2 regions of the Leuconostoc sp. C5 genome follow, and region 2 is predicted to be linked to the other one. Evidence: riboswitches for the same ligand, from Rfam matches in the RefSeq annotation. Region 2 holds a riboswitch; the other holds the start of a gene.

Region 1 (3,607 bases), 760 kb from region 2:
GCAGAGTTACGTGAATCATTTTCAATAAATACATCTTCTGATGGTAGATTCTTAATTAACAATTCAATTTCAGACCAGTCGCCAATTAATTGTCCAAATGACTCATTTCCAAATTGTTGCACAGTATCTGGCACTTCAGTTGCCAATGTGCCTTTATATGTAACTTTTACTGGGGTAATTTTTTTTGCATTTGCAATGAAATTAATTAGTTTTTGTGCTTCGTTTTCAGCCATGTTATTTATCTCCTAGAGTATAATCCTGATCTAAACTGATCATGTGTTCAAAAGTTTCACGTTCAACAACGACTTGATGTTGACCATTTTCCACGAAGACAACGGCCGGTCGTGGATTTCGGTTATAATTTGAAGCCATTGCATACCCGTACGCACCTGTTGCAAGCACAGATAAAATGTCACCAGGTTTTGTCGCCGGTAATTCTTCCTGCCAAACCAATACGTCACCTGACTCACAATATTTACCAGCAATCCGCACAATTTCTTCACTTTTAGCATTTGGTTGATTGGCTAAAACCGCTTCGTAATTTGCTTGATAAAGTGCTGGACGAATATTATCTCCCATACCACCATCTACAGCCAAGTAATTTCTAATTCCTGGAATATCCTTACGCGACCCAACTGTATATAGGGTTTGTCCGGCTGGTCCGACAATCGAACGACCAGGTTCAATCCATATTTCTGGCATTGCCCAATCGTACTGTGTAGCCTTTTCTTTCAAAACACGGATAATAGCATCCGCAAACTCGCTTTCTGGCAAAGGTTGATCCTCATCAGTATAACGAATACCAAATCCACCGCCAGTATTAATGACTTCTGGTTGCCATCCCCATGAGTAAGCAGTATCTGCTAATAGTGCTGCATTTTTCTCAAATCCAGTCACATCAAATATTTGAGATCCAATATGCGCATGTAAGCCACGCAAATGAAGATGGTTATCTTTTATTGCAATATCATAGGCCTGCTTCGCTTGACCTGTTTGTAAATCAAAGCCAAATTTACTATCTTGTTGACCAGTACTAATAAATTCATGAGTATGAGCTGAAATTCCTGGTGAAATACGTAGTAAAATATCTTGAATAACATTTTTTTCCGCCGTAATTTCTGACAGTAGCTGTAACTCAAGAAAATTATCAACAATAATTGTTCCCACACCATTTTCAACGGCCATCACAAGTTCATCATAACTCTTATTATTACCATTAAAACTAAGATGCTGAGTTGGAAAATCAGCTTTAATTGCTGTGTATAATTCCCCACCAGACACGACATCAGCGTGAATATTTTCTTGAGCTGCCACCTGATAAATTGCTTTAGTAGCAAAAGCTTTACCAGCATAACTCACTACATATGGGACATTTTCTTGTTCAAAGATACGCTTAAACGCTCTCATTGTCTTACGAATAAGTGTTACATCGTAAACTGCTAACGGCGTGCCATATGTCTTTGCCAGTTCGATTGTATCAACACCATCAACTGTCAGATGTTGCTTTTCATTTATTGGATACGTCATCATTTCCCCTTGAATTACACAAAAAAACCCTTTGATAGGTTCGCAAAACGGACTTATCAAAGGGCATTGTTAGCATTTTTGACAGTTTCCATAGCTCACCGCATCTCTGCGACAGTCTAATAGCTCTTAACTATTAGCCCAATCAAGGTCATTTGTAGACACCCTTGATTTCGGCGATATCCCCTAAGCTTACTATCAATTGCTACAGCAACTCCGGTAAGTGTATTGTCAATCGCGACCTCTATGTGAAATAATTTTTATTCTGTCATTATTATGACTGAATCATTATTGAATGTCAAGGTTTTTTCGTCTAATTCTTTGCTAGCAATCATGTGATTTTAAAAAGACGTTAATAATTTGTTCATCCGCGGTGCATAAATATCACCAAAGCGTGTAAAGTGCATTAGTATATAATAAAACTCATACCATTTTTCACGTTTTTGCCAGCCATCATCCAATGGCCATTCTTGCATATATTGATTATAAAATGACGGACTAAAGCCGGCAAACACTCTTGAAATCGCCAAATCATATTCCCGATCACCGTAGAACACGTTAGGATCAATAAATACAGGTTTACCTTGATCGTTAAACATAAAGTTTCCTGCCCAGAAATCACCATGCAGTAGTGATGGTTGAACTGTTTGCGCGTGATTATCATTTAATATTGTTTCACGTAAATTACTATAGTGATCACCACGTTGGGTCAGCCAAAAATTATTTTTTTGCGCTTGTGCCATTAGCGGATCCAAGCGTTGTTTCACAAAGAATTCAGCCCAAGAAGATTGCCAAGTATTATTTTTAGGCACAAAATCTACTAAGTTATCACTATCAAATCCAAACTTTGGCGCTGTAGCTTGGTGCATTTTAACCAGCGACTTTGCTAATTCTTGTTGTGACCCATTTCCTTGATTAATCCACGTCAAGACTAAGTAGGCGTGCCCTTGTAACTGTCCCTGCGCTAAAACGGCTGGCACAGTCACCTCTTCCCCCAAAGCCTTCAAGCCAGCAACTTCATGATCAAAAAAACTTGCTTGAGCATTTTGTTGAATCTTTAAAAAATAGCGCTGGTTATTCGAATAGATTGAAAACGCCTCGTTAATGTCTCCACCACGTACCTTCTCTAAGTCGTGTGGTTTTTCAAGTCCCAAACGAGTAACAAAATCGTTGCCTAAGTCCATATTATCCTCCAAAATTTATTATCGGAACAAAAAAACACAATTTTCATTACGAAAACTGTGTTTTTGGCAAAATAATACCCTTATTATCGACAAATTTATTCAATTGTCTCACAGGTATTATCATCTGATTGTAGTGTATCATAATATTATACAGACGTCACTACTTTGTGTACTTCTCTACTGTTAGCTGATGACTGGTAAATTGGCTGCAATTAAATCGTTAGTTACATCCACAAATTTTTCATCGTTCAAACGCAACAAACGCCAATCGTATTCCCTATCATTATCAAATTCATCAATATATGGTTCAAACTCACCTTCAGTTTGTAAAATCAGATAGCCTGCAAAAGCATCCGAAAATTCACTTTCAGTGCTAATAACACGTACTAATTGATTATTAGAAAAAAATCCGATGGCTAACTGATCATTATTCCACTGACCTTCAAAGGACCACTTTAAAGTAATCCAATCTGAAAGTGTTATTCCTAGGTTCAATAGATAATCCACAGATAAACGAATGTGGATTGGATGCTTGCTGGATTGAGAGTCGATTCCTTGAGCATCCAATTGAGAAGAGAAGATGCCACTTAATGCCTCAAAATCACTCACACTGGGTACTTTTTCTTCATTTTGCCATGCTTCAACAGTTTCAACTTCAACATCTAGTGCATCAGCAATCTCTATTGTTGAAATTTTAGTTAATTCTTGTAGTTTTTTTAAGTTATTCATAGTTATAATTATACAGAAAAACCGCCATGAATGGCGGTTATTTCGACATTATTTTTTTCTGTTTCTTTGCAACCATTGCTGAACGAACGACACCAATGATTGTTGGCATTAATGTGACCAACGCAATACCCAAAATAATTACAGAAAAGTGTGCTTTAACAAATGGAATA
Region 2 (3,607 bases):
ATCAATGGTACTAACATGGTTTGTGTACCAAATGAAATTAAACCATAATCAGTTAACTTTTAAGCATTAATTTAAAAGCAGTCGGCAGACTGCGTACATAAAGAAATGAAGTTGGAAAAATAAATGAAAATGTCTAGTGCAGTTGAACAAAGTTTGGTTGTCTTGGTTATGTTAGCTTTGCAAAAAGATGGCTTACCTGTTAAAAGTCATGTTTTAAGTGAACACTTAGAAGTATCTGAATCGTACTTAAAAAAAACAATGCGCAAATTAGTTGTTGCAAATTTAATAAAAGCGATCGCTAGTAAGGAAGGTGGTTTCAAATTGGCTCGTAATACCAATGATATTACGTTATTGGATGTTTATGAGGCGATTGAAGGAGAAGATAGCTTTATTCATTCTACCCAATTGGCAGATCGCGTGTTTCCTGCCAAAACTGCTGTCGCTGAAGGAACAAAAGAAGTTCTATCTATTGTCTATGAAGCAGAAAAAGATTTTAAGAAACGGTTAAAACGTACATCAATTGCTGATTTGTTATTGTTTGCTAAAGAAGGAGAAGAAATTGTTGATTGGCGATGAAGTGACACATATTGACTAAAAAAACAGTTTATTAATGCCAACCTGGCATTAATAAACTGTTTTTATATTGTGAAGTATTATATTCTATGCAACAGGTAGCGTCTCCTGTAAACTGAATTCAAAATCATCTGGAATAAGCATCCCGACATCTTTTAAAATAACATTTCCGGAAAGGTAACAACCATTCTGTTGCGTTAAACCAACCTTTGTGAAGCCGAAAGTGACTGTAGTATGAGCTTTAAGAGCAGCGCCACGTACCTCTCCCGTTGTTGCATCAATACCAGTAGGAACATCAACAGCAATGACAGGTTTATCAATGTGGTTGGCCGCTTTAATCATTTTTTGTAAGCCTTCAGGTAGAACGTTGTTCAATCCAACTCCAAATATCGCATCAATAATTAAAGTTGCCTCATTAAAGTCACTTTTTTCAGAACGAACTAAGCCATGCTTTTCAATGATTGCCAGTTGCCGTTTCACACTGTCTTTCGCACGGCTAACGTTTCCGACAAATTGTAATGAGACATTTACGCCTTGAGCGTACAAGAGACGAGCGATTGCTACGCCGTCAGCACCATTATTACCAAGACCAGCTAGTACTAACACATGACTCAAATCGAATCTACCGGCGCCGATAACATCAAGCACTGCCATTGCGGCCCGTTCAATTAATACATCCTGTGGCATACCAATAGTCTCAATCGTGTAATTATCTATTTGCTGCATTTCTGTAGCTGTAACAAGTCGCGTCATAGTTCCCATCATTTCATAAGTTATTAAATTCATTATACGGTGATTTGACAGTGTTATCAATCAAACAAGCGTAAAAATATTGAATTTGACAAATAAAAAAAATTAGAATACAATAATAACAATTTAAGAATCATAGAGGTTGCTGCTGACATTAGTCGCTTGCGGAGTGCTTACAGGTACAATGAAACAGGTTAAAGGGGATGTAGCCGAAGCATTGGTGCTGTGACACCAAGTAGCTGGGCCAATCGGTGAAAAATCGTTGGACTGTCGCGTAAGCGGGGTGCTATGTTATAGATTGCAATTAATTGGGATCCATGGCTGCTACTTGTGCGCTGTGGATTTTTTAATAGAGGAGGTATGCATTCATAGATATCTGTGAATGGGCTAACATATGGTAGAGGCAATAACACGTCCAACACGTCTTGAAGTTTCCAAGAGCGCTGTTGAACATAATATAACGACCGTTAAAAATGTATCAGGTGCAGACAAAGTCTTTTTGACCGTTAAGTCAAATGCCTATGGATTTGGTTTGATTCCTATGGCTCAAGCTGCTGTGGCAGGAGGTATTTATGGCTTAGGTGTAGCTGTTCTTGATGAAGCTATTGCACTGCGGCATGAGCGCATAACCGCACCAATTTTAATTTTAGGTATTTCACAGGTAAAGTATGTTGAACTAATGGCTGTCCAGCATATCATGGCAACTGTTGTTTCATTGGACTGGCTGGAGAAAGCAGAACATCAGTTAACTGGTGAACAGCGATTACCTGTTACACTAGGTATCGATACTGGCATGGGTAGAATTGGGTTTAGAAATCGTGAAACTTTAGCGAAAGCGATACAGTTTGTTTTGGATCATGCTGATAAGTTTGAATATGTTGGACTATCGACGCACTTTGCCGAATCTGATTCATCAGATACCAGGTACTTCCAAAAGCAATTAACACGTTGGCATCAATTGACGGATGACTTGCCAAAACCAAAGTATTATCATGTTGCTAATTCGGGTGCTGCAATGTATCACGCAGAAGAGGTTCCCCATGAGGTTGTCCGCGTAGGAACGGTGCTTTATGGGATTGAGCCCTCTCGTGGTGAACTAGCAGATGGACGTAACCTGAAACCCGTCATGGCCCTTCGGAGCGAGGTAAATTTTGTTAAACGCTTACCTGCTGGTGAAGGTATTAGTTATTCACACAAATATACGACAACTCAAAACGAGTGGATAGGCACTGTTCCTATTGGTTATGGGGATGGTTGGCTACGCAAATTAATGGGGTTCAAGGTTATTATTGACGGTCAATACGCCCCTATTGTAGGGCAAGTAGCAATGGATCAGTTAATGATACGTTTGCCTCGTGAATATCCAGAAGGTACAACGGTAACCTTTATTGGTCAAGATGGAGACTTAGAGAATACAATCGAGGACGTTGCACAGTTTGCAGGTTTGGCGCCCTGGGAAATCACAACAGGACTACAAGATAGAATACATCGTATTTTAGTAGATTAGGAGAAGATAATGACTAGAGAATATAGTGTTGCCATTCTTGGCGCAACAGGTGCTGTGGGCACACGACTTATTGAACAATTAGAGCAATCAACGATTCCCGTGAAGAATATAAAATTGCTTGCTTCGTCACGTTCAGCAGGTAAGACACTTCAATTTAAAGGTACAGACGTGGTTGTTGAGGAAGCAACTCCAGAAAGTTTTGATGGGGTTGATTTAGTTTTGGCTAGCGGTGGTGGTTCAGTTTCAGCACGATTTGCACCCGAAGCTGTGAAACGCGGCGCTGTGGTTGTTGATAATTCAAGCCAATGGCGAATGAATGATGATGTCCCGTTAATTGTTCCTGAAGTTAATGAAGCAGATTTGAAACAACACCAAGGAATTATTGCCAACCCTAACTGTTCAACGATTCAAATGGTTGTTGCTCTAGCGCCCATTAAAGCTAAATATGGTTTGACACGTGTTATCGTGTCAACTTATCAAGCTGCTTCTGGTGCGGGACAATCTGCATGGCAAGAGCTAGTTTCAGAAACTGATGCCCACAATGCTGGTAAAGAAATGCATGCTGAGATTTTGCCGGTTAAAAGTGCTAAGCATCATTATCCCCTAGCTTATAATTTACTGCCACAAATAGATGTTTTTGAAGAAGACGGTTACACTCATGAAGAATGGAAGATGATTCATGAGACTAAAAAAATTATGTTCGGTGATAAAAATTCTAAAGCAGTTAAAGTGACAGCAACTGCGGTCCGGGTACCTGTTCCTATTGGTCATGGCGAG

What was found. A riboswitch is a leader RNA that binds a small molecule or an ion and turns the genes downstream of it on or off. The one in region 2 is predicted to bind lysine.
Region 1: another riboswitch for lysine. It lies ahead of lysA (diaminopimelate decarboxylase); the one in region 2 lies ahead of alr (alanine racemase).

The regions. Positions count from the first base shown of each region.
Region 1 is NZ_CP134351.1:634,448-638,054, reverse strand. It holds gene dapD (2,3,4,5-tetrahydropyridine-2,6-dicarboxylate N-acetyltransferase) at 1-233, opposite strand, end outside; gene lysA (diaminopimelate decarboxylase) at 235-1,527, opposite strand; lysine riboswitch at 1,611-1,779, opposite strand; gene RHP56_RS03295 (fructosamine kinase family protein) at 1,866-2,708, opposite strand; gene RHP56_RS03290 (hypothetical protein) at 2,892-3,437, opposite strand; gene RHP56_RS03285 (VTT domain-containing protein) at 3,475-3,607, opposite strand, start outside.
Region 2 is NZ_CP134351.1:1,891,567-1,895,173, reverse strand. It holds gene RHP56_RS09635 (YhgE/Pip domain-containing protein) at 1-70, shown strand, start outside; gene RHP56_RS09630 (Rrf2 family transcriptional regulator) at 124-576, shown strand; gene RHP56_RS09625 (NAD(P)H-hydrate epimerase) at 661-1,326, opposite strand; lysine riboswitch at 1,452-1,620, shown strand; gene alr (alanine racemase) at 1,718-2,830, shown strand; gene RHP56_RS09615 (aspartate-semialdehyde dehydrogenase) at 2,840-3,607, shown strand, end outside.